DNA from 3 places in the Bradyrhizobium sp. SZCCHNRI1029 genome. Region 3 is predicted to be linked to each of the others. Evidence: predicted binding sites of a transcription regulator. Region 3 holds the regulator's gene; each other region holds the start of a gene.
What was found. Region 3 encodes LexA, which represses DNA repair genes until DNA is damaged. Its sites were predicted from a motif close to TGTTCNNNNTGTGTTCNG; they were not measured.
Positions count from the first base shown of each region.

Region 1: a site for LexA is predicted at 4,588-4,605, ahead of uvrA (excinuclease ABC subunit UvrA). Genes of this name have one in related genera too.
Region 2: a site for LexA is predicted at 5,686-5,703, ahead of QW861_RS09585 (DUF3072 domain-containing protein). Genes of this name have one in related genera too.

Region 1 covers NZ_JAUEUK010000003.1:144,617-155,078, forward strand. Annotated here, with positions in the region: gene QW861_RS09795 (outer membrane protein) at 1-531, shown strand, start outside; gene QW861_RS09800 (outer membrane protein) at 724-1,479, shown strand; gene QW861_RS09805 (outer membrane protein) at 1,744-2,529, shown strand; gene QW861_RS09810 (outer membrane protein) at 2,742-3,482, shown strand; gene QW861_RS09815 (porin family protein) at 3,776-4,420, shown strand; gene uvrA (excinuclease ABC subunit UvrA) at 4,697-7,690, shown strand; gene QW861_RS09825 (hypothetical protein) at 7,882-8,211, opposite strand; gene QW861_RS09830 (hypothetical protein) at 8,448-8,762, opposite strand; gene QW861_RS09835 (lipase family protein) at 8,924-9,916, opposite strand; gene QW861_RS09840 (HAD hydrolase-like protein) at 10,189-10,462, shown strand, end outside.
Region 2 covers NZ_JAUEUK010000003.1:85,448-95,909, forward strand. Annotated here, with positions in the region: gene QW861_RS09560 (HAMP domain-containing protein) at 1-136, shown strand, start outside; gene QW861_RS09565 (HWE histidine kinase domain-containing protein) at 150-1,643, shown strand; gene QW861_RS09570 (FdhF/YdeP family oxidoreductase) at 1,658-3,940, opposite strand; gene QW861_RS09575 (type 1 glutamine amidotransferase domain-containing protein) at 4,226-4,786, opposite strand; gene QW861_RS09580 (hypothetical protein) at 4,776-5,309, shown strand; gene QW861_RS09585 (DUF3072 domain-containing protein) at 5,750-5,941, shown strand; gene QW861_RS09590 (hypothetical protein) at 6,073-6,360, shown strand; gene QW861_RS09595 (glycoside hydrolase family 3 N-terminal domain-containing protein) at 6,375-7,742, opposite strand; gene QW861_RS09600 (DUF4173 domain-containing protein) at 7,957-9,435, shown strand; gene QW861_RS09605 (response regulator transcription factor) at 9,459-10,160, shown strand; gene QW861_RS09610 (ATP-binding protein) at 10,157-10,462, shown strand, end outside.
Region 3 covers NZ_JAUEUK010000003.1:254,146-264,607, forward strand. Annotated here, with positions in the region: gene QW861_RS10325 (EAL domain-containing protein) at 1-465, shown strand, start outside; gene QW861_RS10330 (S41 family peptidase) at 707-2,041, opposite strand; gene QW861_RS10335 (alpha-hydroxy acid oxidase) at 2,462-3,598, shown strand; gene QW861_RS10340 (HAD family phosphatase) at 3,644-4,273, shown strand; gene QW861_RS10345 (hypothetical protein) at 4,732-5,001, shown strand; gene QW861_RS10350 (hypothetical protein) at 5,127-5,390, opposite strand; gene QW861_RS10355 (alpha/beta hydrolase) at 5,389-6,090, shown strand; gene glp (gephyrin-like molybdotransferase Glp) at 6,222-7,433, shown strand; gene lexA (transcriptional repressor LexA) at 7,639-8,337, shown strand; gene QW861_RS10370 (hypothetical protein) at 8,612-9,052, shown strand; partial or broken gene QW861_RS10375 (ComEC/Rec2 family competence protein) at 9,446-10,462, opposite strand, start outside.

The sequences.
Region 1 (10,462 bases), 110 kb from region 3:
ACCCAGAACTATGACACCAGCGGCGGCTTCGTCGGCGGTGTGGTCGGCTACAACTGGCAGGTCGACAACATCGTGTTCGGTCTCGAGGGCGACTATCACTGGGCCGACATCAACGGCCGGTCGGGCGTCGTCAACGCCGGTCTCGGCGATACCTACTTCACCAGGCTGCGCGGCTTCGGCGACATCAAGGGCCGCCTCGGCTGGGCTGCGGGTCCGGCGCTGTTCTTTGTCAGCGGCGGCGCTGCCGTCGGCGATCTCCAGCACCGCTACGACGCGGCGCTCAATGGTGGCGCGGCCAATAGCTTCGCTCAGAACAACTGGCGCTGGGGTTGGACGATCGGTGCCGGCGCCGAGTACATGTTCGCGCCGAACTGGTCGGCCAAGGTCGAATACAACTATCTCGACTTCGGCAAGAGCTCGATTCAGTACAGCGCGGTTCCGACCAACCGCTCCGAGTGGAGCGACACCGTGCACACCGTCAAGGCGGGCGTCTCCTATCACTTCGGCGGCCCGATCGTGTCGCGCTACTGATTGCACGCAAAAAGCGAATATGTCGAAAGGCCGGCCTCGCGCCGGCCTTTTTTGTGTGCCAGAACCGGCACTTGCCGAGCCGTTGTGTCCTTTGGGTGACGGCTTTTTACGGCGGAAGGAGCTATCAACGTCCGGCGGGTGGGCGTTGGTGAGAGCGTGCGTGCGGGCGTCGGACGTGGTTTGGGGAATGCGATGAGAAGGCTGTTGCTGGGGGCGACAACTTCGCTGGCGCTGGGGATTGCGCCGGCCATCGCTGCCGATCTGCCCGCGCGCACCTTCACCAAAGCGCCTGCGATGATCACGACGATCTATGATTGGAGTGGCTTCTATATCGGCCTGAATGCCGGTGGCGCAGCGGCCCGCACCTGCTGGACCAACAAGGTCAGCTTTGCCGGCGTGGCCGCAACCAACGCGGAAGGCTGCCATGATGCGACCGGCGCGCTGGCGGGCGGCCAGATCGGCTATCGCTGGCAGGCTGGCGGCTGGGTGTTCGGCATCGAAGGTCAAGGCAACTGGGCCAACCTCAAGGGCAGCAACACCAGCCAGTTCGCCCCGGCCGTGACCAACCAGACCAAGATCAACGGCATCGGCGTGTTCACCGGCCAGATCGGCTATTCCTGGAACAACGTGCTCTGGTACGTGAAGGGTGGCGCCGCGGTCGCGGGTGAGAAGTACAACGGCCTCTCCACGGCCACGGGCGTGGTGCTCGACGTGTCCAGCGCCACGCGCTGGGGGGCTGCGGTCGGGACTGGTGTCGAGGTCGGCTTCGCCAAGAACTGGTCGGTCGCAGCCGAATACGAGCACCTGTTCATGGGCAACCGCACCTTCGGCTTCTCGGGTGTTCCCCTTGGAGCCGCGGGCCGGACCGATGCGGTCGGCCAGGACGTCGACATGGCGACGGTCCGCGTGAACTATCGCTGGGGCGGTCCCGTCGTTTCCAAGCACTGACCCTCGAGGGCTGACACTCGGGATCTCACGCGGCGGCGCTTGCCCGGCCTGTCGTCACTCACGCTGTGACACAGCTCCCCCCGTCGGCTCTGGCAGTCGCCGTCTTTACCCGCGCTTAAGCACGATCGGCACATCCCGCCACACGGCTCGTCCCGGTCACGAGTTTGGAAAGCAGTCTCCCTTACAACCAGCCACAGGCCACCTTCGCGTGGGCCCGGATCGGAGGGATCCGGAGCGTGGTGTATTGGGACTGGGGAGAGACGAATGCAGAAGACGACCTTGATCTTGACCGCAAGCGCCGCGGCGCTGGGACTGGCGCCGGCCTCGGCGGCCGACTTCGCGACGCGCCCTTACAGCAAGGCGCCGCCGCCGGCCTATGTCACGCCGCTGCCGAGCTGGGCCGGGTTCTACCTCGGCGTCAATGGCGGCGCCGACTGGAGCCACAATTGCTGGACGCTCAACCGCGTCGGCGGCGTGGCGGTCGTGCCGACCCAGTCCGAAGGCTGCCACAACGCCTCGAGCGGCCTCATCGGCGGCCAGGTCGGCTATCGCTGGCAGGCGGCGAGCTGGGTGTTCGGCGTCGAGGCCCAGGGCAACTGGACCGACCTGAAGTCGTCCAATGCGAGCACGGCTGCGCTGGCCGCGGGCATCACCAACACCACCAAGACCGATGCGATCGGCCTGTTCACCGGCCAGGTCGGCTACGCCTGGGGCAACGTGCTCTGGTACGTGAAGGGCGGCGCCGCCGTCACCCACAACAAATACACCGGCACGGCGAATGCGGCCGCGCCCTTCCCGGTCGGCACGCTGCTGGATTCCGCCAGTGAGACCCGCTGGGGCGGCACCGTCGGTACCGGCGTCGAGTTCGGCTTCGCGCCGAACTGGTCGGTCGCCGTCGAGTACGACCACCTGTTCATGGGCTCGCGCGACATCAGCTTCCCGGCCACCGCAACCGTGCTGTCGCGCGTCGATACCATCAAGCAGGACATCGACATGGCGACCGTCCGCGTGAACTATCGATTCGGGGCGCCGATGGGCACGCGCTACTGAAAAAAGCCGCCGCTCGCACGCATTCGGAAAGGCCGGCCCTCGCGCCGGCCTTTTTCGTGTCAACAGCCCGGCAGCGTCGCGGCGTTTTTGTGCTAAATATATGATATATAACGCTTTTTCATTTCTGTGGCGGGCGCGTTACAGCCTCTCCGGGATGCCCTGTGTATGACTTGCCCATCGCTTGTCATTCCAACCTCCCGGGGGAGAATTTGATGAAGAAGTTGCTTGTGATCACGACGGCGCTCGTCGGCATCGCATCCGCCACATCCGCGTCGGCGGCCGACATGGCGGCCCGCCCGTACACCAAGGCGCCGCCGATGGTCGCGCAGATCCTGAGCTGGTCGGGCCTCTACGCCGGCATCCAGGGCGGCGGCGGCTGGGGCACCAGCAAGGAGACCTTCCTCGGCCGCTTCAATGCGCCGGGCTTCCTGGGCACCCAGAACTACAACACCAATGGCGGCTTCGTCGGCGGCGTGGTCGGCTACAACTGGCAGGTCGACAACGTCGTGTTCGGCCTCGAAGGCGACTATCACTGGGCCGACATCAACGGCCGCTCCGCCGTGGTCAATGCCGGCGTCGGCGACACCTTCTTCACCAAGCTGACCAGCTTCGGCGACATCAAGGGCCGCCTCGGCTATGCCGCCGGTCCCGCCCTGTTCTTCGTCAGCGGCGGCGCCGCGGTGGGCCAGTTGCAGCATCGCTATGACGGCGTGCCCGGCAACGTCTTCAGCCAGAACACCACCCGCTGGGGCTATACGGTCGGCGCCGGCGCCGAATACATGTTCGCGCCGAACTGGTCGGCCAAGCTCGAGTACAACTATCTCGACTTCGGCAAGAGCACGATCCAGTACAGCGCTGCGGCGCTCAACCGCTCCGAGTGGAAGGACACCGTTCACACGGTCAAGGCCGGCCTCAGCTACCACTTCGGCGGCCCGGTCATCGCAAAGTACTGATGCCTGCAAACCGACAGGTTCCGAGAAGGGCCGGCGAAAGCCGGCCTTTTTTGTTGCCCTGATGCCACCTTGCCGGCTCGCCACACCCGGAACCAAGTAACTGAGTGACATAGGCTTTCTGGAACTTGGCCGTAAAAACGCGGTTTGGGCGCGAGTGTGTCTTCAGGGTGACGGTAATCCGTACGGAACCGGGCTATAGGAACCTCGTCAACTTGAACGGGTGAGTCTGTTTCGTGCGTAAGCTTATCGGTGCGATGCGGACTTCGAGGAATAAAAATAAACTGGAGACTGGAATGAAGAAGATCCTGCTCGCGACCGTGGCCTTGGCCGCCCTGGCCGCTCCCGCTGCCGCCGCTGATCTTGCCGCACGCCCGACCTACACCAAGGCCCCGGTTGCCGCGCCGGTGCTGACCTGGACCGGCTTCTACATCGGTGCCATGGGCGGCTATGCCAACGAGAATGCTGACTTCGCGGCCATGAAGGGCGGCTTCGCCGGCGGCACCGTCGGCTACAACTGGCAGCAGGGTGCTGTCGTGTTCGGCCTCGAGGCCGACGCCGCTTGGGCCGACATCAACGCAAACGTCGGCGCGCTCGGTGTCAACGCCGAGTCCAAGATCCGCGACTGGGGCACTGTCCGCGGCCGCATCGGCTACGCCTTCGGCCCGACCCTGCTGTACGCGACCGGTGGTTACGCCTGGGCCGACAACCGCATCTCGCTGACGGCCCCCGGCTTCGCCGCTGCCGACAGCAAGATCCACTCCGGCTGGACCGTCGGCGCTGGCGTCGAGTACATGTTCGCCCCGAACTGGTCGCTGAAGGGCGAGTACCTCTACAAGAGCTTCGGTGGCGAGAGCTACACCTTCACCGGCCTCGGCACGCTCACGACCGGCACCCTCAACGTGCATTCCGGTCAGGTCGGCATCAACTACCACTTCTAAGTTTTTGCCTCCGGGCCAACGCACACAGCCTCCGCTCTGCCAGAGCGGAGGCTTTTTCTTTGTGGGATCGTGCACAAAACAGGACGGAACCGGCAGCCTCCTGCCAGTCGCTGCCATTCCCTGAGCGCATTGTTGATGATTCGCTGACGGCACTGGAAATCCAGCTCCGTTCTTCCTACGTTCCGACCATACCTTTTCCCCCTGGCGTCCGATGGCCGGCTTCCGGCGAAACGCGCCTGCAACGATGGCGCGACTCTGCGCCGTGGGACGATCGTCATGGATGAAGTGCTCAAGGCCAAGCAGCGCGCGCAAGCCAACCAGTCGAGCCTGCGGGCCATCACCATCCGCGGCGCCCGCGAGCACAATCTGAAAAACATCGACGTCGAGATCCCGCGCGACAGGCTCGTCGTGTTCACCGGCCTGTCCGGCTCCGGCAAATCCTCGCTCGCCTTCGATACGATCTACGCCGAGGGCCAGCGCCGCTACGTCGAATCGCTGTCGGCTTATGCCCGCCAGTTCCTGGAGATGATGCAGAAGCCGGACGTCGACCAGATCGACGGCCTGTCGCCGGCGATCTCGATCGAGCAGAAGACGACCTCGAAGAACCCGCGCTCGACGGTCGGCACCGTCACCGAGATCTACGACTACATGCGCCTGCTGTGGGCGCGCGTCGGCGTGCCCTACTCCCCGGCGACCGGCCTGCCGATCGAAAGCCAGACCGTCTCGCAGATGGTCGACCGCGTGCTGGCGATGCCCGAGGGCACCCGCCTCTATCTGCTGGCGCCGGTCGTGCGGGGACGCAAGGGCGAGTACAAGAAGGAGCTCGCCGAATATCTCAAGAAGGGCTTTCAGCGCGTCAAGATCGACGGCACCTTCCATGAGCTCGCCGAGGCGCCCACGCTCGACAAGAAGTTCCCGCACGATATCGACGTCGTCGTCGACCGCATCGTCGTGCGCCCCGACATCGGCCAGCGTCTCGCAGAAAGCTTCGAGACTGCGCTGAAGCTCGCCGAAGGCCTGGCCGTCATCGAGTTCGCGGACGCTCCCGCCTCGGCCGCGCCGGCGGAGGAGAAGGAAAAGAAGAAAACCGCAAAGATCCACGACAAGAGCGGGCCCGAGCGCATCCTGTTCTCGGAGAAGTTCGCCTGCCCGGTCTCCGGCTTCACGATCCCCGAGATCGAGCCGCGGCTGTTCTCGTTCAACAACCCCTACGGTGCCTGCCCGGAATGCGGCGGCCTGGGGGTCGAGCAGCACGTCGATGCCGACCTCGTCATTCCCGACAAGGACGTCACCCTGCGCAAGGGCGCGATCGCGCCCTGGGCCAAGTCGTCGTCGCCCTATTACCTGCAGACGCTGACCGCGCTCGGCAAGTTCTACAAGTTCACGCTGGACACCAAGTGGAAGGATCTGCCGAAGAAGACGCAGAACGCGCTGCTGCACGGCTCCGGCGACGACGAGATCAAGTTCACCTATGAGGACGGCGTCCGCGCCTACGACACCAAGAAGCCGTTCGAGGGCGTCATCACCAACATCGAGCGCCGCTTCCGCGAGACCGAGAGCGAGTGGGCGCGCGAGGAGCTCGGCAAATACTTCAACGACGTGCCCTGCGCCGGCTGCACGGGTTTTCGGCTGAAGCCCGAGGCGCTGTGCGTCAAGGTCGGCGACAAGCACATCGGCGAGATCAGCGACCTCTCCGTCAAGGCGGCCGGCGAGTGGTTCGCCGAGGTGCCGAAGGCCCTGAACGCGCAGCAGACCGAGATCGCCACGCGAATCCTGAAGGAGATCCGCGACCGCCTCACCTTCCTGCTCGACGTCGGCCTCAACTACCTGACCCTGGCGCGCTCCTCCGGCACGCTGTCCGGCGGCGAGAGCCAGCGCATCCGCCTGGCGTCGCAGATCGGCTCGGGGCTGACCGGCGTGCTCTACGTGCTCGACGAGCCGTCGATCGGCCTGCACCAGCGCGACAATGCCCGCCTGCTCGACACGCTGAAGCGGCTGCGCGACCTCGGCAACACCGTCATCGTCGTCGAACATGACGAGGACGCGATTCGCCTCGCCGACTATGTGCTCGACATCGGCCCCGGCGCCGGCACCCATGGCGGCCACATCGTCGCCGAGGGTACGCCGGCCGAGATCATGCGCAATCCGGCGTCGCTGACCGGCAAATATCTCACCGGCGAGTTCGAGGTCGAGGTGCCGGAGCGGCGGCCGCCGAACCATCGCCGCACCATCAAGGTCGTCAATGCCCGCGGCAACAATCTGAAGAACGTCTCGGCCGAGATCCCGCTCGGCCTGTTCACCGCGATCACAGGCGTGTCCGGCGGCGGCAAGTCGACGCTCCTGATCGACACGCTCTACAAGGCGATCGCACGCAAGCTCAACGGCGCCAACGAGGCAGCCGCGCCGCACGACCGCATCGAGGGGCTGGAGCATATCGACAAGATCATCGACATCGACCAGTCGCCGATCGGCCGCACGCCGCGCTCCAACCCCGCGACCTATACCGGCGCGTTCACGCCGATCCGCGAATGGTTCGCCGGCCTGCCGGAATCCAAGGCGCGCGGCTACGAGCCCGGCCGGTTCTCCTTCAACGTCAAGGGCGGCCGCTGCGAGGCGTGCCAGGGCGACGGCGTCATCAAGATCGAGATGCACTTTTTGCCCGACGTCTACGTCACCTGCGACGTCTGCAAGGGCAAGCGCTACAACCGCGAGACGCTCGACGTGCTGTTCAAGGGCAAGTCGATCGCCGACGTGCTCGACATGACCGTCGAGGAGGCCGCGGAGTTCTTCAAGGCGGTGCCGCGCGTGCGCGACACCTTCGAGACCCTGCGCCGCGTCGGCCTCGACTACATCCATGTCGGCCAGCAGGCCACCACGCTGTCCGGTGGCGAGGCCCAGCGCGTCAAGCTCGCCAAGGAGCTGTCCAAGCGCGCCACCGGCCGCACGCTCTACATCCTGGACGAGCCGACGACGGGCCTGCACTTCCATGACGTCAAGAAGCTCTTGGAGGTGCTGCACGAGCTGGTCGCGCAGGGCAACACGGTCGTCGTGATCGAGCACAATCTCGAGGTCATCAAGACCGCCGACTGGGTCATCGACCTCGGCCCCGAGGGCGGCGACGGCGGCGGCGAGATCGTCGCCTGGGGCCCGCCGGAAGATATCGTCAAGGCGCCGCGCAGCTACACCGGCCAGTTCCTCAAGCCGGTGCTGGAGAAGTCGGCCAAGCCGAAGAAGCGCGGCCGCGGCGCGGCCAGCGAGGCGGCGGAGTAGTTGCCCTCAACTCCCTTGTATCGATCGTCATTGCGGGCGAAGCGAAGCAATCCAGGGCCGCGTACGCGACTCTGGATTGCTTCGTCGCTGCGCTCCTCGCAATGACGCATGTGGTCGATACCGGTTCATCACAGCAAAGCCCGCCGCTCCCTGCAGAGCGGCGGGCTCGATGTTTCTGCAACGAACTCAGATTACCACTGGCGATAATACCCGCTCCGCGTGCCGTTGTTGTTGCCGCGCGGTCCGACGTCGCCCTGGGTCGAGCTTGGGGTCGGGTGGTTTGTGCCGTTGTAGCCGGCGCCCCAGCCCGGGCCGTCATACGGGCCCGGCGCGACGGCGACGTAGCCTTCCTCATAGACCGGCCCTGGCGCCCAGGCGAAGGAGTCGCGGTAGGCATAGGTGCTGGTGACCTGGCCGCCATAGCCGTAGCCGCCCGGCCCGTATTCGCCGGCCGAGGCGCCGATCGTGCCGGCGACCAGCGTGACGGCGGCCAGCGCGGCCAATCCAAACGTGCGTGTCATGAACTTGCTCCGTTGTTCCCAATTCATCGAGGAACAAACCATCGTCATGCCCCGGCAGTTCCGCCACCCGCCACAACATGTGTGCGACACAACGTGGCGCTCACGTTGCCGCGATCAGATGATCCGGAAGCTGGTCGCATCATCTCGCAAGCGACTGGGCGTCCTCTCAGACGACAAACCCGCCGCTCTTGTCGGAGCGGCGGGCTTGATCGACTCACTTCAGCGCCAGACGGCAACTACCACTGCCGGTAGGCGCCGGTCAGCGTGCCGTTGTTGTTGCCGGACGGGCCGACATCGCCCTGGGTCGAGCCCGGGGTCGGATGGTTGGTGCCGTTGTAACCGCCGCCCCAGGCCACTGGGCCAGCCACCGGACCCGGCGCGTAGGCCGGCGCCGGCGCTCCGCCATACACCGGCTCGGAATCGGAGGTCTGCGCCGGCGGCACCCAGGCCATGGAGTCGCCGAATCGGGCATAGCCCTGCGCGGACGCGGCGGCGGTGCCGATCACCAGCGTGGCTCCGGCCAGCGCGGCCATCTTGATCGTACGTTGCATGTCTCTCTCCTCGCTTCTGTGCGGGGTCAACCACCGCACGGCGCCAGGCGTTCCCGCAGCGCACACTCACAATAATCGTGATGAAAGGTTGATCGGCCGCCGCACCGAGCCCCCTTGCAGGACTGAGCGAACCCAGCCCCGCAAAAGCTGCCCTGCGGCGCTCAGGCCGCGACGGCGACCGCCCGTGGCCGCGCCACGCCGGTCTTGGTGACTCCCGGCAGCGGCGGCGCCTTCGTGCCGGTCGCATGCGGGAAATACTGCAGCTGCATGGAATGCATGTAGCCGGCTTCCGCGGTCCAGGAGTCGTTCGCCTCGACGATCGGCGTGATCGTGAACAGATCCGGATTGCTCGGCGCAATCGACGTATAGGTCGGGATCGCTGCGCTGAGCCACTCGAGCGGTTTGTAGATCGAGTAGTAGTTGGTATCCTTCAGGACCGGCGCCGGCGGCGGATAGGTACCGAGAATTCCGTTCAGGTTGGCCCAGGCCATCGGCACGATGTCGTTGCTGTTGACCGCCGCGTAATAGGTGTAGCTCTTTGCGAAGGTCGTCGCGAAGCCCGCGTTCCACATCGTCGGAGCCGCGAAGGTGTGCGGCCACAGCGTGAACGTCAGCGACGAGTTCAGCTTCGGCAACTGGTCCTGCAGCCACGCCGTCGCCACCACGGCGAGCGCGCCGCCGAGGCTGTGCCCGGTCACCATCAGTTGCAGGTTCTGCTTGGCCGCAAGGCCGCGCAGATAGTCCAGCAGCGACAGGTCCGTCGTGGGATCGGTGAGCGCGATGACCAGCGCCAGCGCGTCGTTGATTCCGGCGCTGATCTGCAGCGGCGCTCCGGCCTGCTGCGGATACAGCCACGGCACCTGGAAGACAGCATCGGCATCGGCGAGCACGTTCTCGAACGCGCCGGCGACCGAGCCATCAACATCGGTGCCGCGGAACGCCACCGCGTAGCTCCCGTCGCTGCCTTGCGCGACGTAGGCGAGCACGCCGTTGTTGACCGCCGGGCCCCAGCATAGCGACCACGGACCGTTCGCCGCACCCGATGGGACGGACTTCAGCATCGCCACGAAATCGCTCGGCTGAACCACATCGAGCGCGTCGTCGATATAGGCGAAGTAGGACAGATACGCTGCAGCAACCTTGTTGAGGGCCATGTGAAATCTCTCTGGCTTGAATGATGAAAACAATTTCGATCAAATCGGGCAGGCAGACCCTGATCCGCCGGCCCACCGGGATGATAGACCGCGTTATCTCCAGGTGCACATCACAACATGTTCAACCCCTGATCATCAAACGTCACCGTGGAGCTGCGACACGCAATGATCGCATCTCATTGCGCGCCGCCCCTCCCATTGCTATGGCGCAGGCTGTCGCAGGACGACACGCCTCGACGATCATCAGCTCCTCGCCACGCTCACCTCGCGCGATGCCCTACTCTCTCGTCATCTTTGATCTCGACGGCACCCTCGCCGACAGCTTCCCGTGGTTTCGCACCCACGTGAACGTCGTCGCGCAGCGCTTCGGCTTTCGTCAGGTGAAGGACGAGGACATCGACGGGCTCCGCCATGCCTCGACCCGTGAGATCCTCGATTTCCTTCAGGTGCCGCGCTGGAAGCTGCCCTTCATCGCGCGCCACGTGCGCCAACTGAAGACGGCGCATGCAGCGAGCATCCCGCTGTTCGCAGGCGTCGACATCATGC
Region 2 (10,462 bases), 170 kb from region 3:
CATCATCGCGTTGACCGCGAAAGCCATGAAGGGAGACCGCGAAAAGTGTCTCGAAGCTGGCGCCTCCGATTATCTGGCAAAACCCGTCAACACCGAGCAGCTGCTTCTTGCGATCCGCATGTGGCTGCACCGCTGAACGGCTCATCATGATGGAACATGCGAAGGTCAACATCCTCTTGGTCGACGATCAGCCGGCGAAGCTGCTGGCCTACGAGGTCATCCTGAAGGAACTCGGCGAAAACCTCGTAGTCGCCACGTCTGGTCGCGAGGCGCTCGAAATTCTGCTGAAGAACGAGATCGCGGTGATTCTCGTCGACGTCTGCATGCCTGAGCTCGACGGCTTCGAGCTGGCGCAAATGATCCGTGAGCATCCGAGGTTCCAGAAGATTGCGATCATCTTTATCTCCGCCATCCAGGTGAGCGACTTCGATCGCCTTCGTGGCTATGAGATGGGCGCCGTCGACTACGTGCCGGTCCCTGTCGTGCCGGAGGTGCTGCGCGCCAAAATCAAGGTTTTTGCCGAGCTCTATCGCAAGACACGCGAGCTCGAACATCTGAACCTTGAGCTGGAGGACCGGGTACGGGCCCGCACCGCCGAGCTTGAGCGATCGACAGCAAAGCTCGTCGAGAGCGAGCAGCGTCGGAGCATGGCGATCGCGGCCGGCAGGATGGGCTCGTGGGACTGGGACGGTGTCAATGGCGACTGGATGTGGGACGAGGGGCAGTACCGCATCTTCGGCGTCACGCCGCAGAACTTCGAGCTGAACACCGTGAACATCATGGCGCTGCTGCACCGGGAGGATGCCGAGCGCGCCCGCCAGGTGGTCGCGGAATTCAGCCGTGGCGCGACGTCGTATGAGGCTGAGTTCCGGATCCACCGGCCCGATGGCGAAGAGCGGTGGTGCGTGGGAACGGCCGCGGCGACCACCGACAGGACCGGCCGCGTGGTCCGCGTCAGCGGGGTCACGATCGACATCACTGAGCGCAAGCGCGCCGAGGAACGCCAGAACCTGCTGACCCGCGAGGTCGATCATCGTGCCAAGAATGCGCTGACCTTGGCTCAGTCGATCGTTCGCCTGACCAAAGCCGACAGCGTGAAGACCTATGTCAACGCGGTAGAGGGGCGCATCAGCGCACTGGCCCGCGTTCACACCATCCTCTCGCTATCAAGCTGGGAAGGTGCGAAAATAGGTAGGTTGGTGGCCGAAGAGCTCGCGCCCTATGCAACCGGCGGCCAAGTCGCCTTTGACGGCGTCGATCTGCAGCTTGAGCCTGCGACCGCGCAGACGCTGGCGCTGGCGCTGCACGAGCTGGTGACAAACTCGGCCAAATACGGCGCGCTGTCGGTCCGCTCCGGGCATCTCTCGGTCAAATGGAGCATCGAGGATGAGCGCCTGGATCTGATCTGGATTGAAACCGGCGGTCCCTTGGTGCGCGCGCCGACCTCGCGCGGCTTCGGCACGCGCAGCCTGATGGCCAGTGTGGAAAGCCAGCTCGGTGGGCGCGCCTCGTTCGACTGGCGTCCCGAGGGATTGGTGTGCCGGCTGGTCGTCCCGCTCCGCCCCGGCGCGACCCCGCCGGAGATCACGAGCCCTTGCGCAACGGCGGCGCCGGGCGACGCACGACAACGGGCTGCTGGCTGACCGCTCCGGATAGCTCAGGCCATGTCGCGCGAGATCCGGACCGGGATCGACTTGGCGGCGGGCACCTTGCTCCCTTCCGCGTAGTGCCATAGCGGAATCAATCCGTTGCATTCGGGGTAGTAGGCCGCAACGCTGTAGCGCGGAATGTCGAACGCCACTGCCTGGAGCCCGCCCAGCGAGCGCTCCACGCCGTCATCGGCCTCGGTCGAGAGCCGAACCGGCTCGCCCTGCTTGATGCCCAGATCAGCCATGTCGCTCGCGTTCATGAAGACGATCTGACGGCCACCGGTGACGCCGCGAAACCGGTCGTCCTCGTTGTAGATGGTGGTGTTGAACTGGCCGTCGGCGCGCAAGGTCATCAGCTGGTAAACGCCATTGCCTTCCTCCGGCGGATTGAGCGCCGCCTTGGGCACGGTGAAGTTCGCCTTGCCGGTCGGCGTCTTCCATTTGCGTTCGCGGGCACCAAGCGGCCGCGGAAAGCCGCCGGGCTCAAACAGGCGCTTGTTGAAGTCTTTGAACTGCTCGGGATAGGTCCGCTCGATCGCGTCTCTGACGCGCGCGTAGTCGCCCACCCAGGCATCCCAATCGACGCGCGGATTTGGCTTCAGGGTGGCCTTGGCGAGACCGGCGACAATGGCTGGTTCCGACAACAGGGTCTCTGCGACGGGTTGGCGCTGCCCGCGCGAGCCGTGAATGCAGGTGGTGGAGTCCTCCATCGAGACCGCCTGATCTCCGCCTGCCTGCCGGTCGATTTCGATGCGGCCGAGGCACGGCAGCAGATAGGTCACCTCGCCTGGGACGATGTGGCTGCGATTGAGCTTGGTTGCGATCTGCACCGACAGCCGCAGCTTCGACCACGCCGGCTCCATCAGCGAGCGTTCAGGGACGGCGCGCAGGAAGTTACCGCCGAGACTGACGAAGCCCTTGACGTCCCCCTTGATGATGCCTTGGCAGGCATCGACCGTGCTGAGACCGTCCCAACGCGGCGGCTCGAACGAATAGAGCTCGGCAAGCTTGTCGAGCGGCACCAACTTGGTCTTCTCGGAGATGCCGACGGTGCGTTGCCCCTGAACGTTGGAATGGCCACGAACCGGCGAGATGCCGGCCCCCGGCTTTCCGATGTTGCCGCGTAACAGCAGCAGGTTGACAATCATCTTCGCGGTTTCGACGCCATGCCGATGCTGGGTTATTCCCATCCCATAATTGGCGATCACGGCGTGCGAGCCTGCATAGACCTTGGCAGCCTCCAGAATGGCGCCGCGCGTGAGGCCGGAGGAGCGTTCGATATCGCTCCACGACGCCTGCCGGCAGCAGGTTGCGAAAGCTTCGAAGCCGGACGTGTGCCGCTCGATGAAGGCGACATCGAGCACGGGCGGGCTCTTGGTCGCGACCGCGGCATCATCCGCCTCGATCACGGCCTTGCACAATCCGAGTAGCGCCGCACCATCGCCGCCAATGCGCAGCTGATGATACTGCGTGCTGATCCGCGTTCCCCCCGTCAGCACCATTTGAATGGGATTTTGCGGATTGGTGAAGCGCTCCAGCCCACGCTCCCGCAGCGGATTGAACGTGATGATGGGCACGCCGCGTTGTGCCGCCTTCTGCAACGGATGCAGCATGCGCGGCGAGTTGGTGGTCGTGTTCTGGCCGAAGAAGAAGAAGCAATCCGCCTTGTCGAAATCCTCAAGGAGCACCGTACCGACGGGGACGCCAATCACCTCCGGCAGAGCAACTGATGTGGATTCGTGGCACATGTTGGAGCTGTCGGGAAAATTGTTGGTGCCGTACATGCGGCCGAAAAGCTGATACATGTAGCTCGTCTCGAGCGAGGCCCGGCCCGACGTGTACATGACGACCGAGCGTGGATCGAGCCTGTTCAACTCCGCCCCGATGTCGCGAAGGGCCTCGTCCCAGCTCACGGCAACATAGCGATCCGCCGCAGCGTCATAGCGCATGGGATGAGCAAGACGCCCCTGCTCTTCGAGCTGATGATCCGACCAGGATCGCAATTCTGTCAGACTGTGCCGAGCAAAGAACTCCGGTCCGACTGTCTTGCCGGTGATTTCCCACGCGGTCGCCTTGGCGCCATTCTCGCAGAATTCGAACGGGTGCGGCTTTGCCGGCCTGGCCCAGGAGCAGCTGACGCACATGAAGCCGCCTGGCTTGTTCTGTTTCAACAGGATCTCGCTGCCAAGCAGGGTCACCTCCTCCTGCGTCAGGATGCTGGCGACCGCGTGCACCGAACCCCATCCGCCGGCCGGAGCCCTGTAGTCCTGGATTTTTGCTTTCTCGCTCACGACGCTCTCCGCGGCCTGTTCAAAAGCGGCAAACCCGGGATGAGCAGCGAAGTTCCGATTCCTCACTGAACGTTGCGAGGCTATCGTCGAAGTCCCGCGGGCGAAGGTCCGCGCTAGGAATTGGGAACGACCCGGCCCGCCTCGAGTCATTTCCATGCCTCTGGCGGCGTTCCCCCATCTCGCTGGAGGCACTCCGTGTGGACTGCGGCCCGGCGTTCGACCCCTCGGGCGCTGGGCCCGTCCCACTGAGGTAGCCGGGTTTTCTCCCGGCTTCCGATCTCAGCATCAAGCCGCGCTGCGCTTGAGATGGCGGCCTTCCTTGACCTCTTCGATGATCTTGGCGCTGAAGGCTTCCAGATCTCCGGGATTGCGCGAGGTGATCACGCCCTGATCGACCACGACCTCCGCGTCCTGCCAATGCGCGCCGGCATTGGCAACGTCCGTCTTGATCGATTTGTAGGACGTCATCTTTCGCCCCTTGGCAATTCCGGTCTCGATCAGGAGCCACGGCGCATGACAGACCGCCGCAACGATCTTCTTGGCTTCAAAGATCTCCTTGATGAACCGCAGCGCCTTCGGCTCGAGCCGCAGCAGATCCGGATTGATCTGACCGCCCGGCAGCACGACGGCGTCGTAGTCCGAAGCAGACGCCTGGTCCAACGTCTTGTCGACCTTGACGGTCCGTCCCCAGTCCTTCTCATCCCAGCCCTTGATCTCGCCCGGCGCGAGCGAGATGATCTCGACGGTCGCGCCCGCCTGCTTGAGACGATCGCGCGGCACTTCGAGCTCGGATTGCTCGAACCCGTTGGTTGCGAGGATCGCGATCTTCTTTCCCTTGATATCCATTGGACTCTCCTGGCCATTCGACACCGCCGGCAACCTCGCGCCGGCCTCCATGTTCCGCCTGGCAGGCCAGGCGGATCGTCACAACTGGTCGATCGAGTCAGCGCTCGCCTGGGTGGAACCAGCCTGCCTATGGCGCCGTTTGTTTGGACGTCCCTGCCTTGAATGGATGGGCGGCGTCGAGCGGCACGGCATCGCTGCATCGGCGGATCGCAATCTGGAGGCGCTCGTGCCCTACGCATTGTTTGAGAATGACGAACAGATGACCCGCCCGTTTCGCACCGAGCGCGAGGTCTGGGAGGCCGCGGAACAGGCCGATCTCATCACGCTCGGCACGCATGGCGAGAAAATCCTCGACAACAATTTCGAGATCAAATCATGCGAGGCCACACCGGAAGAGCTTACCGCCGCGCCGCCGGACATCGTATTGCCCGAAGCTCACACGCCCGATGCTGATCGAGGGAGCCGGACTACCGACCAATCTTTCTCCTCACCGGCCAAATTGAAGATGCGGACGTCCTCATGACCCGGCGCAGGTTGGCATTTGCGGCTCAGGTGATCGTCGGCCATGTCGGTTCCTGGCCTGATCATCGGACTACGGACGAGCGGCGGATCGCTCGGCCTTACCGCCAGCCTCTCATGCGCGCCGGGCGCCGCGCTGCTTGCGAGGCAGTCGGCTCGCTTCCTCCAGCTTGAGCCGCTCTCGCTGTTGCCGCAGCCGGTCAAGCGTCTCCAACATGTGGTGCAAAAGCACTTCGGCGGCCGCCGTCGAGGCCCGAGCTCGCCGTAGCTGCACGATTTCACGGCGCTGCCGCCCGACCCGGAGACGCATACGGTCGATTTCGGCTCGAACCACACATAGATCGCGCATGAAGCACCCGAGCAAGAGTAGGATCGCACAATAGAACAAAATAGGAACACTTTGCAAGCTTTCCCGTTGAAGCCGGGCAACAACGGGAGATCCCCATGGCCGAACAGCTGCAGAAAGATCCCGAGGACTGGGTTTCCGGAGCCGATCCGATGACGGATGCCCAAGCTTCCTACTTGAGAACGCTCAGCGAGCAGGCTGGCCGATCCGATCCCACGCGAGCGGAGATGACGAAGGCTGAAGCGTCCGAACTGATTGATGAGATGAGACGCGCCGCAGGGTTGGATTGAACCGGACGTATTCGACTCACCAGGACGATGGGCCGGCAGATCGGTATTCCAATGTTGGCGATGCCGGTCCGAAGCTGTCGCGAATCAGAAATCGGTCGTTTAGTCTCCGCAGCATTTCGCGGGAGTCCACCATGGTTGCGGACAGTGACAGCAAGGTTGCCTGGCATCGCGCCCAGCTCAAAAAGAATCGCGCGACCTTGAAACAGATCGAGACGGCGCGGTTCACGGTGGGCGAGAGCGCCGATGCGAAGGCGCTTGAACACACCAAGCGGCAGGTTGCGGAACTCCAGGTCAAGATCCGCGAATCCGAGCACCTCATCGCTCAGCACGACAAGCAGACGCGACGCCCGCTGGCGACCGACCTGCGAAGCCTCTCGAATGTCGCTTGGCGTAACTGGACCGGCAATGGCCCGCGCTGAGGGCTCGCTGCCATTCAGTCCACGATTTTCTGATGCACGCCTCCAGGCTGTTGCATAACCGTAGACACATTCGACGGCTGTGATTTGCCAACCGTCGGCGCCCAGCGCTTCAGTCGCTCATCGCTCCTGCTGATTGCATCGAGGTCGATGCGTCCTTCCGCCAGAGCCTCCTTGGCGCAGGCGAGCGCGCGGTGGAACTGGGTGCCGTCATAGGCCACCAGCAACAGATCGGCGCCGCCGTTGAGAGCCTCCACGACAGCTTTGCAGAGATCGCGGCCGTAGATCGCCCCCATCACGATATCATCCGTCACGATCACGCCCGGATAGTTCCAGCGGCCGCGAATGAGTCCCTCGAGCACGGCTTTGGAATGTGAGGCAGGCCGCTCTGGATCGATCGCATCGACCGTCACGTGACCGACCATCATTGCCGCGTGCGAGCCCTGCAGCACCTGTCGGAACGGCCGCCAATCCGACCGTTCCAAGACATCTGCCGGCGTGCCGAGCTGTGCCGAGAAATGATGCGTATCGGCTGCGACGCGCCCCAGACCAGGGAAATGCTTGACGGCCGCGCGGACACCGCTTGCTTCCAGGCCACGGACGTAACCGAGCGCAATGTCGCCAACCACCGCGGGATCGTTGGAGATCGCGCGGCGGCCGATCAAGGTGTGAAAGTCCAGTCGGTTGCGTGTCCAGCTCGGGCGAAGGTCGACGACCGGAGCCAAATTGAAGGTGATGCCGGCAGCCGCGAGAGCCTCACCCTGGGCGCGCCCCATCGCGAACGCATCCTGCGCGCGCCGCGAGGCCGGCAGATCGGCCAGCGTTGCGAGGCCGGGCATGTTCGGCAGGGTCGGAGACAGGTGTGCGACGGCGCCTCCCTCCTGATCCGCCGCAACCAGCAGAGGCGGCAGCCCGGCACTCCGGCGCGCGTCCTGCAATCGCGCCATCTCGGCGCGCAGCTGAAGCTCGGTCCGGCCGCGGATGTTGTGGTGTGTCACATAGACGCCCGCGATCAACCCCTGCCGGGCCAACGCGGCTGCGTCATCGACGGCCGTGTAACCGACGATGAAATGCCGGCCGAGCAAATGCGCCACGTCGGGGGGCGTCCGGAACGTCTCGTACTTGCGCCAGGCAAACATGAACTGCGTCGACGTCAGCATGATCAGCGGAACGCACCATGCTACGACCAGAGCGCGTCCGGCGGGCCCCCGCCGCCACCGACCGCCGAGCATCAGCAGCAGCGGAACGGCAAGCCCGATGAGGAGCAGGGCTGCGTGGCCGCTGCCCCGCAGCCGAACCAGATAGGGCTCGTTGCTGTTCAGCGTGACGAAAATGAAGAGCAGAGCAAGGATCCAGAGAACCGCGGTCCTGATACGTCCGAGCATGTGTGCAGCCGATCATCCGAGGGGAAAGACGGCCATTGCCGTAACAATCACGTTTTCCCTGCGCCAGATGTGGAATCGCGTCTGCACGAAATCTGCAAACAAATCCTGAAATGCTGCAGATCCCCTCGTGAGCTGCTGCATGGGCAGGCGTCATGCTTGGCTCATCGGCTTGTGCCTCCCGGCCCGAACGATGACCCAAACCAAGGATTCCTCCATGACGACTCTCGCCGAGCCGACGGCTGCGCCCGTCGCGCCCGATTCCATGTGGCTCAAATTCGCCATCACTGCCGGTCTCGTCGGCCTCGCCGACACGCTGCTCTACAACGGCCGGCCGATCGGCCTGGCATTCCCGCTGTTTTTCGCCGCGCTCGCCGCGGCGAGCATTCTCGCCAATCTTGCCAAGACCGATCGAAACCGTCTGGTCGGAGCTGCAGTTCTCTTCGTTGCCGGCCTGGCTCCCGCCATCGAGGAGCTGAACCTGCTTTCTTTTCCTGTCCTGCTGCTCACGACGCTGTCGGCTATCACGCTGGCGACCAACCGATCCGCGCGCGGCTTCCGGCTTCCGCTGACCGCCGCGCGGCAGTTGCTCCTGATCGGGCCGTTTCGACTGATACCTGATGCGATCGTGACGCTGCGCACGAACATGATCACGCGAACTCTCGTTGTCTGGAGCATCCCGCTGGCACTCGGCTGCGTGTTCTTGGCTCTGTTCGCAGCAGCCAATCCGGTCATTGAGCGGTGGTTCGCCGTCCTCAGTCCCGAGCGCGTCGCCTCCCAACTCACGATGGGGCACGCGATCTTCTGGCTCGTGACGTTGTCCATGGTCTGGTCATTCGTCAACCTTCGCTGGCGCGAGCGGACCACGACCTCGAGCCCGCCGATCGAAAGCGAGCCCGATCAGCCGTCAATCCTGACGACCGTGCTCGGCCCTGAAACCGTGATCCGGGCGCTGATCCTGTTCAACATCCTGTTTGCCCTCCAGACGGCGCTCGACGGCGCATATCTGTGGGGACGTGCTGCGCTTCCGGACGGCATGACCTATGCGACCTATGCGCACCGAGGCGCCTACCCCTTGATCGTCACGGCGCTGCTCGCGGCTGCCTTCGTCATCGTCGCCGTCCGCTCCAAGACCACGGCAAACGAGTCGCGACTGGTCCGGCCGCTGGTCTATCTCTGGGTGGCTCAGAACGTGATGCTGGTCGTGTCCTCGATTCAACGGCTTCACATGTATATCGAGACTTATGCTCTGACCTATTGGCGAATCGCGGCCCTGATATGGATGATCCTGGTCGCGATCGGCCTGATCCTCATCGTGCTCAGGATCGCTCTCGACAAGTCCAACGCATGGCTGATCCGTATGAACCTGCTGGTGCTCTCGGCGACCATCTACGGCTGTGCGCTGATCAATTTCGACCGGCCGATCGCAGACTTCAATGTCTCCCATAGTCGTGAGGCGGGACAGAGCGGCCCTCTCATCGACGGCTCCTATCTCGTCTGGCTCGGGCCCGAGGCACTGCCGGCCATCGAGCGGGCGATGCTGTTGCGACCGACGGACCGAGGGCTGGCCAGCGACCGTGATCGGCTCCTTGAGCAACAGGAAAGCAGCATGGCGTCCTGGCGATCCTGGAGTTTTCGCGGCTGGCGCCTGCAGCGCTATCTCGATACACATCCTGTGTCGCAGAAACCAAGCTGATGCCTCGCCGCGGAGTAAAGCTCGTGTCTCCCCGAATCCTCATCGTCGACGATGACCCGCATATCCGCGAAGTCCTGCGCGTGGCCTTGAGCAAGGCCGGCATGGCGGTGAGGGAAGCCGCCGACGGCCGCGCTGCGCTGGCCAGGGTCACCGAAGACCGGCCGGACCTGATCGTGCTCGACGTCGGCATGCCGGAGTTCGACGGCCTCGAGGTCTGCCGGCGCATTCGCCGGACCTCGCAAGTGCCGATCCTATTCCTGTCGGCCCGCGACGAGGAGATCGACCGCATTCTCGGGCTTGAGATCGGCGGCGACGACTACGTGACAAAGCCGTTCAGTCCGCGCGAGCTGGTTGCCCGCGTCAACGTCATTCTCCGCCGGGTCGCGAACGGCGGAGGTGATCGCTCGGCCGAGCCGGAGAAGCTCGTCCATGGCCGGCTCCGGCTCGACCCGCAGCAGCACCTGGCCCGTTTCGATGACATGCCGCTGACGCTCACCGCGCTGGAGTTCAGCATCCTGCGCACGCTGATGACGCGTCCTGCGGTCGTGTTCAGCCGCGAGCAGATCATGGCCGCCGCCTATCAGCTCAACATTCAGGTCTCCGACCGAACGATCGACAGCCACATCCGCAACATCAGAGCGAAGCTCGCAGCCGCGCATTGCGAGGACGCGATCGAGACGGTCCATGGCGTGGGCTTCCGGCTCGGCCGCTGCGGCACCCCATGATCGCGCCCAAGCCCAAGGCAAAATGGCGGCCGTCGCTGGGACAGATCGTCTTTGGCGTGCTGGCGCTGGTCGGCACCTTGCCGCTCGTCGGGCTGTTCTTCTTTCGCATCTATGACAACCAGCTGATCCGCCAGACACAGGCGGAACTGATCGCGCAGAGCCGAGTCCTCGCGGCGGTCTTCGCCGAGGAGGTTTCCGCGCGCCTTGCCACCGGCGTTCCGCTCGGCGCCGAGGTCCCGCCCGAGTCACGTCCGGATGCGTCCGACGAGGTGACGCCCATTCGCCCCCTGCTCGATCTTCTG
Region 3 (10,462 bases):
GCGACCTCCGGCCTGCCGCCGCATCGGCTGGAACTCGAGATCACCGAAGCGGTGCTGATCCGCGACGACGACGCGCTCGACACCCTGCACCAGTTGCGCGCGCTCGGCGTCCGCATCGCGCTCGACGATTTCGGCACCGGCTATTCGAGCCTCAGCTATCTCCAGCGCATTCCGTTCGACAAGATCAAGATCGACCGCTGTTTCGTCAAGGACATCACGGAGAGCGAGGGTTCCGCGGCGATCGTCCAGGCCGTGGTCAACATCGCCGCCATCCGCAAGATGTCGACGACCGCCGAGGGCGTCGAGACCGAGGCGCAGCGGCAGCTGCTGAAGCGGCTCGGCTGCTCGGAGATGCAGGGCTATCTGTTCAGCCCTCCGAAGCCCGCAGCCGACGTGCGGCAATTGTTCGCTGCGCAGCGCGCCAATCCCTCATCCGGCCGCCGTTCGCGCTCGGACGCCGCCTGAGCCGGTTCCGAACCGATAAATACCGTTGCAATTTGAGGCTTTTCCGCAAGCCAGATTCAAACCCTGCCCACCGGTCGTCCCTTGAAGTCCACGGCTCCGCCATGATCTACGGGACACAGACGGACATACTCCGTGTTCGCCTGTACACGCTGGTCGAAAACCACGGCGGGACGGCCTCAGGGCCGCCCCGTCGGGTGTGAGCATCGAGCGTCGCAAGCCGCGCACCCGCCCGCTTCGCAGATCAGTTCGGCACGGCCGCCTTGGCGCGGACGTCGGCGTTCACCGTGACGCCCCGCAGCACGTTGAATGCGGCGTGCAGCGCCTTGTCGTCCTTCTCGTCCGGCGGAACGTAGGACTGCGAGCCGGTCTGCTCGGTGCCGTCGGGCGCCGAGAGATGGCCGCGCATGCCGGCCTCACCCTTGAGATCGCCGCGATCCTTCAGCTCGTCCGGCACGTCCTGCTTGACCTCGATGTCCGGCGCGATGCCCTGCGCCTGGATCGAGCGGCCCGACGGCGTGTAGTAGCGCGCCGTGGTCAGCGCCAGCGCGCCGTTGCCGGCGCCGAGCGGAATGATGGTCTGCACCGAGCCCTTGCCGAACGAGCGCGTGCCGACCAGGGTCGCACGCTTGTGATCGTGCAGCGCGCCGGCCACGATCTCCGACGCCGAGGCCGAGCCGCCATTGATCAGCACCACCAGCGGCTTGCCCTTGGTGAGGTCGCCGCCGCGTGCGGTGAAGCGCTGCGTCTCCTCAGGATTGCGGCCGCGGGTCGAAACCACCTCGCCTCGCGAGAGGAACGTGCTGGAGACCGACACCGCCTGATCGAGCAGCCCGCCCGGATTGTTGCGCAGGTCGACCACGTAGCCGGCGAGCTTCTCCTGCGGGATCTCCTTGGAGATGCTGGCGACCGCCTTGCGCAGACTCTCGGTGGTCTGCTCGTTGAAGGATGTGATGCGGATATAGCCGATGTCGCCGCCTTCGGTGTGATAGCGCACCGGGCGCACCTTGATGATCTCGCGCGTCAGCGTAACGTCGAGCGGTGCGTCCTTGCCCTTGCGCATGATGGTGAGCTTGGTCTTGGTGTTGACGCCGCCCTTCATCTTGGCGACGGCCTGCTCGAGCGTCAGTCCCTGCACCGCCTCGCCGTCGATCTTGGCGATGAGATCGCCCGAGAGAACGCCGGCCTTGGACGCGGGCGTGTCATCGATCGGCGCGACGACCTTGACCAGGCCCTCCTCCATGGTGACCTCGAGACCGAGTCCGCCGAACTCGCCGGACGTGGTCTCCTGCATGTCGCGCCAGGACTTGTCGTTCATGTAGCGCGAATGCGGATCGAGCGAGGACACCATGCCGTTGATGGCGCCTTCGATCAGCGCGGGATCGCTCGGCTTCTCGACATAGTCGGCGCGAACACGCTCGAACACCGCGCCGAACAGATTGAGCTGCGAATAGGTGTCGGCCATGCCGGCCGCGGCCTTGGCCTTGGCCACGAGTTGCGCGCCGTCGGGACCCGTCACCATCAGGGTCAGACCGACGCCGGTCATCGTGCCCGCCAAGAACAGCCAGTTTTTTCGCATTGTTTGCTTCCCGAGCGTTTGTTGGATGGCCGGCCGATCAAATGGTCCGCACGCATCGCCGGCGCGATTTGTGTTGCGAACACACACCACATTTCCGGTTTCTTCAAGGCCGATATTGCGCCGCCGTACCGGGGCCCGACCGCCGGCGCTCGCATCCGAAATGGACGTTCACAGGCTGAAATCAAGCTCAAGGCTGCGCCGGCGCCGGGCCCGGCTGAACATACCCCGTCTTTCACGGACACCCATGATCACAATTCGACGAGCCGTGTACCACGCCGCGATTTGATGGCCTGGGCCTGCGGGGCGCCGCTCCCCGCGCGCGCCCGGGAAGCTCGAGTTCGGAATGGCTTGCTCCCGGCCCGCTCGATGGGCAATGCTCCGCAGCAAAACCGCAAGCATGACAGTCGCTGGGAGGCAAACATGAACCAACGGACCCCGATCGAGGCCGGGTGGCGGAACGTCGAACTCGGCTCGAGCGACGAGAAGTTCCAGAACCTGCACGAGCTCATCCGCAAGGCGCGCGCCCAGCTCAACCAGAACGCCTGGGACTACATCATCGGCGGGGCCGAAACCGAGACCACGCTGCGCCGGAACCGGATGGCGCTCGACGAGATCGCGTTCCGTCCGCGCGTGCTGCGCGACGTGTCCAGGGTCGATGCCTCGGTTGAAACTTTCGGACGCAAGCTGCGCCTGCCGGTGGTCATGGCCCCGGTCGGTGCGCTCGAAATCTTCGATCCGGCAGGGGCGGCCAGCGTGGCCCGCGGGGCGGGCCGATTCGGAGCCGCGCACATGCTGAGCTCGGTGTCGGAACCCGGGCTGGAGAAGACCGCCGAGGCCGCGCCCGACGCGCTGCGAATCTTCCAGCTCTATGTCCGCGGCGACGACGCCTTCGTCGAGGACTATGTGAGCCGGGCGGTCGCCAACAGCTACACCGCGTTCTGCCTGACCGTCGACACCGCCCATTACAGCCGGCGTGAGCGCGACATCGCCAAGCGCTACGTCCGCGAAAGCCGGCTGCGCGCGACCGGCGGCGACCACCAGAAGGCGCTGAGCTGGCACACCGTCAAGCTGATCAAGGACAAGTTCAAGCTGCCGCTGATCATCAAGGGCATCGCGACCGCCGAGGACGCGCAGATTGCGGTCGATCACGGCGTCGACTGGATCTACGTCTCCAACCATGGCGGCCGCCAGCTCGACCATGGCCGCGGAGCCATGCATGTGCTGCCGGAGATCGTCGCCGCCGTGAAGAGCCGGGCAAAGATCATGGTCGACGGCGGCTTCTGCCGCGGCACCGACATCGTCAAGGCGATCGCCTCCGGCGCCGACCTCGTCGGCATCGGCCGGCTGCAATGCTGGGCGCTCGCCGCGGCCGGCGAGGACGGCATCCTGCGCATGCTCGAGCTGCTGGAGGACGAGGTGATCCGCACGCTCGGCCTGCTCGGCGTCACCTCGTTCGCGGAGCTGAACGCGTCCTATCTGCATCCGGCGGCCGCCACCAACCTGCCGAGCGTGGTCAGCGCGTTTCCGCTGGTCGACATCGAGCCCTACCGGTATTGAGGAGGCGCCGCTTCCGTCCCACGCAAGGCATCGTCGACCCGCCCCATGCCCGCCTCCGCTCTCCGCCCCGGCGTCGCCGACGCGCTGCTGTTCGACCTCGGCCGCGTCGTCATCGACATCGATTTCGTCCAGGTGGTCTCGCGCTGGGCAGCGCATGCCGGCTGTCCGCCGGAGCGCATCGCCGCGCGCTTCGTGCGCGACGAGATCTATCACGGGCACGAGCGCGGCACCGTCTCCGATGCCGCGTTCTTCGCCAACCTGCGCCGGCAACTCGGCATCGACATCACCGACGCGCAGTTTCTCGACGGCTGGAACGCGATCTTCGTCGGCCCGATGCCGGGCATCGCCCCGCTGCTCGCACGCGCGGCTTCGAGACTGCCGCTCTATGCCTTCTCCAACACCAACCAGCCGCACATCGATCACTTCTCGCCGCGCTATGCCGACCTGCTTGGTCACTTTCGCGAGATCTTCCTGTCGTCGTCGATCGGCCTGCGAAAGCCGGATGCCGAGGCGTATGATCACGTGGTGCGGGCGATCGGCGCGCCGGCCGAGCGGATCGTTTTCTTCGACGATCTCGCTGAAAACATCGACGGCGCGCGAACGAGCGGGCTGCAGGCGGTGCTGGTGCGCTCGACGGCCGACATCGCCGCGGCGCTGGAGGCGCTCGGGATCTGATCGCGTCGCGCAAGGGTGCGTCATGGCCAGCGGCGTGACGTTCTGAAAGGCTGCGCTCGCAATGACGGTGCCCACTCGTGCAAAATTGTTCTCGCGACACGATGTGCCCGAGCTTTGCTGCTCTCATTTCACCCTCCTCCAATCGGAGGGCGCAGGGAATGCCGGGCTGCAGGCCGCAACCCATGGCCCGCCTGCAGAAAAAAAGCAGGCGGCAGTCACCACAGGTCCAGCCGACATCCGGCATTCCCTGCGCGATGGTCTTCACGCTTATACGCGATCTCCCCGGTGCCCGGCTTGTTGGCCACCGTCGCCGACGGGATCATCAGCACCCTTCGGCTTGGCATCAGCTTCGGGATGCCAGGACCACGCGACTTCACGTCCGCGCCATGCCGTTCGTCCGCGCGCCATCAGGGCACGCTGCGACACGTCGCGGCCACCGCATCCCGCGCTCCACGTCCGTGACGATCGCGAAGCGCCCCTCCTGTCGAGCACGGGACCAAATCAGCATAGCAGCTTTTTCCGAAAAAGCGAATCCTAAATGCGACCGCCGGCAACGGCGCCATCCGGCCCGTCTCCCGCCACATCCGCTGGCCGCAGACGAGCCGGCGCCTAAGCGCATCGGCATCGGCGGCGAGATCGTCAAGATCGCGCCGTGCTCGATGACCATCGTCGGTACGCTCGCCGATTGGTCGCAATGGACCGGCGTGACCTTCGACAGCTCGGGCTAGATCGAGGTCCCCGGTGCTCTCGTGCCCGTGCTCGCGTCGGTCGAGCACGACCGTGCCGCCTATGTCGAGCCGAATGTCTGGATTCGGCATCCGCTCTGACGCGGTGCAGGTCGTCCGCGCGACGATCAACGCGCCGGCACGACGCGCTCGTTGAGAAATCCGATCACCACGTCGAACGCCTGCCGTCGATTCCGCTCCATCAGGATCATGTGCGTGCCCTGCCCGATCTCGACCAGGCGCTTGTATGGCGCGCTCACGAGGCGAACGAACAGGTCGTGCGCCATCCCGAAGCGGACATCCACATCCCATTCCGTCGCGAGCACGAGAACCGGGCAGTCGATCGTGCTGGGATCGTAGATCGGCTGGTCCACGGTCCAATGCTCGTCCATGTGGCGCGTGCAGATCGAGGGCGTCGCGGCAACGCATATGACGATCGCCTATGACCGGCGCGGATTTGGTGAGACGGTCGCCTATGAGGAAGCTCATTCTCCGGTCGAGGACCTGCTCGCCGTCGTCGACGCGCTCGCGCCGGGGCGGCCGGCGACGCTGATTGCCTGCTCGCAAGGAGGCCGCATCGCGCTCGACTTCGCGCTTCGCCATCCGTCACGTATGGCATCGCTGGTGCTGATCGCACCTTCGATCAGCGGCGCGCCGGAGCCGGTCTATCCACCGGAGATCAAGGCGCTAACGGCGTCGTTGGCCGCTGCCGAGGCCGCACAGGATTGGGATCGGGTCAGCGCTATCAAGACGCATCTGTGGGTCGACGGTCCCTTGCAGCGCGAGGGACGCATCTCCGGCGAGCCGCGCGAGACGTTCCTGAAGAAGAACGCCGCCGCACTCCGCGCGCCGCCAACCGGCGCGACTCTCGATATGGCACCAGCCTTCCCGCGCCTCGCGGAGATCGTCGCGCCATCGCTCGTCATCTGGGGGGACTTGGACTTTCCTCACATCCAGCAGCGAAGCAGGCTGCTCGCCGCAACAATGCCGAACGGGTCAGGACATGAGCTGGCCGGAACGGCGCACCTGCCGAGCCTGGAACGTCCGCAGGAGGTCATGCGGTTGATTGCGGACTTTCTCGCGCGATCGTGAGGCAGCGGCCCGGAAACGGCCCACAGCAGACGGTCAGAACGCAGGGAGCGGCCTAGGCCCTTGGCCGCGCCGTGCGCGTTCGGTTAGAAGGCGATTCATTCGATCTGCCGTCTCCGTCCGAAGGAACTCTCATGGCCCTGATGCCGGTGTCTGATGCGTTGTCCGCCGTGCTCGCCGGCGCCGAACCGCTGGCCGAGGAGCAGGTCGGGCTGGACGAAGCGTTTCACCGCATCCTGGCGCGGGACCTCGCGGCGCTGCGGACGCAGCCGCCCGAGGCGATGTCGGCGATGGACGGCTATGCCGTGCGCGCGGCGGACGCCGCCCAGGCCAAGGCGCGGCTGAAGGTCATCGGCGAGGTCGCGGCAGGGCGTCCGTTCGATCGCGTGGTTGGACCCGGCGAGGCGGCGCGGATCTTCACCGGTGGCGTTGTCCCGGAGGGCGCGGACGCGGTGGTGATCCAGGAGGACACGATCGCCGAAGACGGCCACGTCGTGATCACCGAGGCCGCGATCAAGGGCCGGCATATCCGGCCGGCGGGCGTCGACTTTCACCAGGGCATGGTGCTGCTGAAGTCCGGGCGCCGGCTCAGCGACCGCGACCTGTCGCTGGCGGCCAGCATGAATCATCCGGCGCTGCCGGTGCGGCGCCGGCCGAAGGTGGCGCTGCTCGCCACCGGCGACGAGCTGGTGATGCCGGGCTCGACGCCCGGCCCGGGCCAGATCGTCTATTCCAACGGCTACGCCTTGCGGGCGCTGGTGCGCAACGAGGGCGGGACCCCGATCGATCTCGGCATCGCCGCGGATACGATGGAGGCGACGATCGCCGGCATCCGCCGGGCCCGCGAGGCCAAGGCCGACATCCTGATCACGACCGGCGGCGCCTCGGTCGGCGATCACGACCTGGTCAAGCAGGCGCTCGAAGCCGAGGGCGTCGAAATGGCGTTCTGGAAGATTGCGATGCGGCCGGGCAAGCCGATGATGCACGGACGGCTCGGCGACATGAGGGTGATCGGACTGCCCGGCAATCCGGTGTCGTCCTATGTCTGCGCCATCCTGTTCCTGGTGCCGCTGATTCGGCGGCTGCTCGGCCGTGACGAGGCCGTGATGCCGCGCGAGACCGCCCTGCTCGGCCGCGAACTGGGGCCGAACGATTCGCGCGAGGACTATCTGCGGGCGCAGCTCGAAGAGCGCGCCGACGGCACGCTGATCGCCACGCCGGTGACGCAGCAGGATTCGTCGCTGCTCGGGAATCTCGCGCTCTCGCAGGCGGTGGTGATCCGGCCGGCGTTTGCGCCGAAGGCGCCTGCCGGCAGCCCGTGCGAGATCCTGCGCCTGCCGAACTGAGCCGCTTCCCCGGTAAAGCCCGGTCTGTTCATCATATTTTTAGGATTGCGGAACACACATCGAACATATAGTGTTCGTTCATGATTTGTTTTTAGTATGTTGCGGGCGACGCGATGACGGTCCGACTCCAGGGCGCTCTCAGCCGGTTTGTGCGCGAGGCGCAGCTCTTGGACTCGGACGACAACAAACCGGGGACCAGGTCGAGATGCTGACGCGCAAACAGTACGAACTTCTGCGGTTCATCAACGAGCGGCTCAAGGAAGCCGGCGTGCCGCCGTCCTTCGACGAGATGAAGGATGCGCTCGATCTGCGCTCGAAGTCCGGCATTCATCGCCTGATCACGGCGCTTGAGGAGCGCGGCTTCATCCGCCGGCTGCCGAATCGCGCCCGCGCGATCGAGGTGATCAAGCTGCCCGAGCTGTCGCAGGCCGCGGGCAACCGCCGCGGCTTCACCCCATCGGTGATCGAGGGCAATCTCGGCAAGGTGCGCACCAGCACTCCCGCGCTGGACGATGGCGAGCGCCCGGTCGCGGTGCCGGTGATGGGCCGCATCGCCGCCGGTACCCCGATCGAGGCGCTGCAGACCCGCAGCCACACCATCAGCGTGCCTGCCGACATGCTCGGTAACGGCGATCACTACGCGCTCGAGGTACGCGGCGACTCCATGGTCGATGCCGGCATCCTCGACGGCGACATGGCGCTGATCCAGCGCAACGAGACCGCCGACACCGGCGACATCGTGGTGGCGCTGATCGACGATGAGGAAGCGACGTTGAAGCGCTTCCGCCGCCGCGGCGCATCGATCGCGCTGGAGCCGGCCAACACCGCCTACGAGGTACGCATCCTGCCGCCGAACCGGGTGAAGATCCAAGGCAAGCTGGTCGGGCTGTACCGCAAGTACTGATCGCGAATGGGATCGGTCGATCGGCGGCGGGCGCACGCGCTTTCGCCGCCGATCGGAGGCTGCCCAGCAAAATACGTCACGCGCGAATGCACCTCATGATGTGCAGCGCGGCATGCTCAAACGCTTGTGATCGGCCGCGGGCACACGCGATGCAGATCAGCGCAGAATTGCCGCGAAGCGCGCGCTAACATCACCATCGATGTCCACTCTGATAGAGGCCTGCGCCTGTCCGGGGGGAGCGTGGGTCGGCTATCTCTCAACGAGGAGCGATCCGATGTGTGACTACAGCCTCCATGCGGTTGCGTCCCGTCCCGCCAAGGTCGGCGAGACGTTGATCTCGATGACCTTCCGTGGCACCGCCACCCGCGGCTTCGCGCTGGAGAGCGAGCCGACCGTCGCAGTCTGCATGCTGCCCGGCACCGAGTTGGCCTTCGCCGAGGACGTCCGCTACGACAGCCGCTGGCTCTGGACCCGGACGATCCGCGAGCGCGTCGCAAAGTTCAACAGCATCGAGACTCACATTCCCGATCGCCATCACGACGCGATCGAATTCGCCGACGGGCGCCACGTGCTGGTGACCCAGCTCTGCGAGGGTCAGCGCGTCACCGTGCTGCAATTGCCGGTCAGCAAGCAGCCGGCGGAGCGACGCCCGGACATCGCCGAGGACGTGCCGCCTTCGCAGGCCACACCGATTCGCCGCATCAGCATCACCTGAGGGGTCTCCGCATCGGCATTTCTCTCGGTCGTGAGCGAGCTTTCGACCGTGGGAGATTTGGGTTCTGCAAGCGCAAAGTCCTCTCGGGCGAACCTCACGCCCCGGCATCGCATCGGATAGGAACGACATCCCTCGGCCGCCATGATGTGCCGGGGGAGCCTGCCGCCGTGGTCAACAAGATCGATTGGAACAAGGCCGCCGGGATCACCGAGCCCCGGTGCGATATGCTTGTGTTCGGATGGCTGACAGTCACGGCTGACGACATCGCCATCTGGCAACGCTATCCGCGCGCTGCGTTCACGCTGGCCGAAAGCCCCGCGCTGTTCGATGGACCTGGCAACATGGACCTGGCGACACCGAGTATCATCTCGGCACGTTCGAGCTGCCCGGCACTCAGTCTTCCTCGCCCTGCTCCGTCTCCGGCGGCGTCGCGTCCTGAGGCCGCGCGGCCGGCGCGCGCGGCGTCAGCGTCGTGTCGAACTCGCCGGCCTCGGCGGGCGCCGGCCACCATGGGCGGTCAGTGCCGCCGGCGCGCGCCGGCGTGACGGCGAAGCTCCTGCCCCGCCGCACCAGCATCAAGGCGCCCTGCTGCCGCAGCCGCTCGCGATCGATGACGGCCGCCGCGCAGGATGACGGCGCGGCGCGCGCGGTGACGATGAGCGCGGCACGGGCGCAATCATCGGCGAGCGCCTCGGCGCGCAGGGTCAGGGCGGCGATTCGGCCGTCAGCCATTGCCGCCACGCAGCCCGCCTCGTCGCAGGAGACGCCATCGGTGAGCGATGAATCCGCCGGCAGCCGGGCATCGGCGTCGGCCGCGAGCCACTCCTTGGTGGCGAACACGTCCTTGCCGGTGCGCATCACATGCAGGCGCCCGTCACGGCCGCGCACCGCCACCGCGCGCCCATCGCCGGCGATCAGCACGTCGGGCAGCGGCGTCGCGGCGGCCCACGCGGTGGCCACCACGAGCCCCACGACGCCCGACCAGCGCAGCGGTGTGCGCAGCAGGCCGATCAGGATGACCCCGAGGCTGGCCAGGATCAGTGGACCGATGTCGAAGGCCGGGATGCGCCCGACCGCGCCGGGCAGCGCCGCCACCCAGCGCGTCACCGCGATCATCCAGTCGATGCCGAGGCCCATCAGCGTCCACCAGGGACCGTCGAGCCCGAACGGCGCCGCCACGAGGCCCATCAGGCCGGCCGGCATCACCAGCGCCGAGACGACCGGCATCGCTGCGAGATTGGCGAGCACGCCATAGGGCGTGACGCGATGGAAATGGAAGGCGGCATAGGGCGTGGTGGCGAGCCCCGCGATCAGCGAGGCCAGCAACAGCATCGCAAGCTCGCGGCCGCCCCACAGCGCGATGCGCTGGGTGGCCGAGCTGTCGGGCGTCGCGAACAGTCTGGGCAGGCC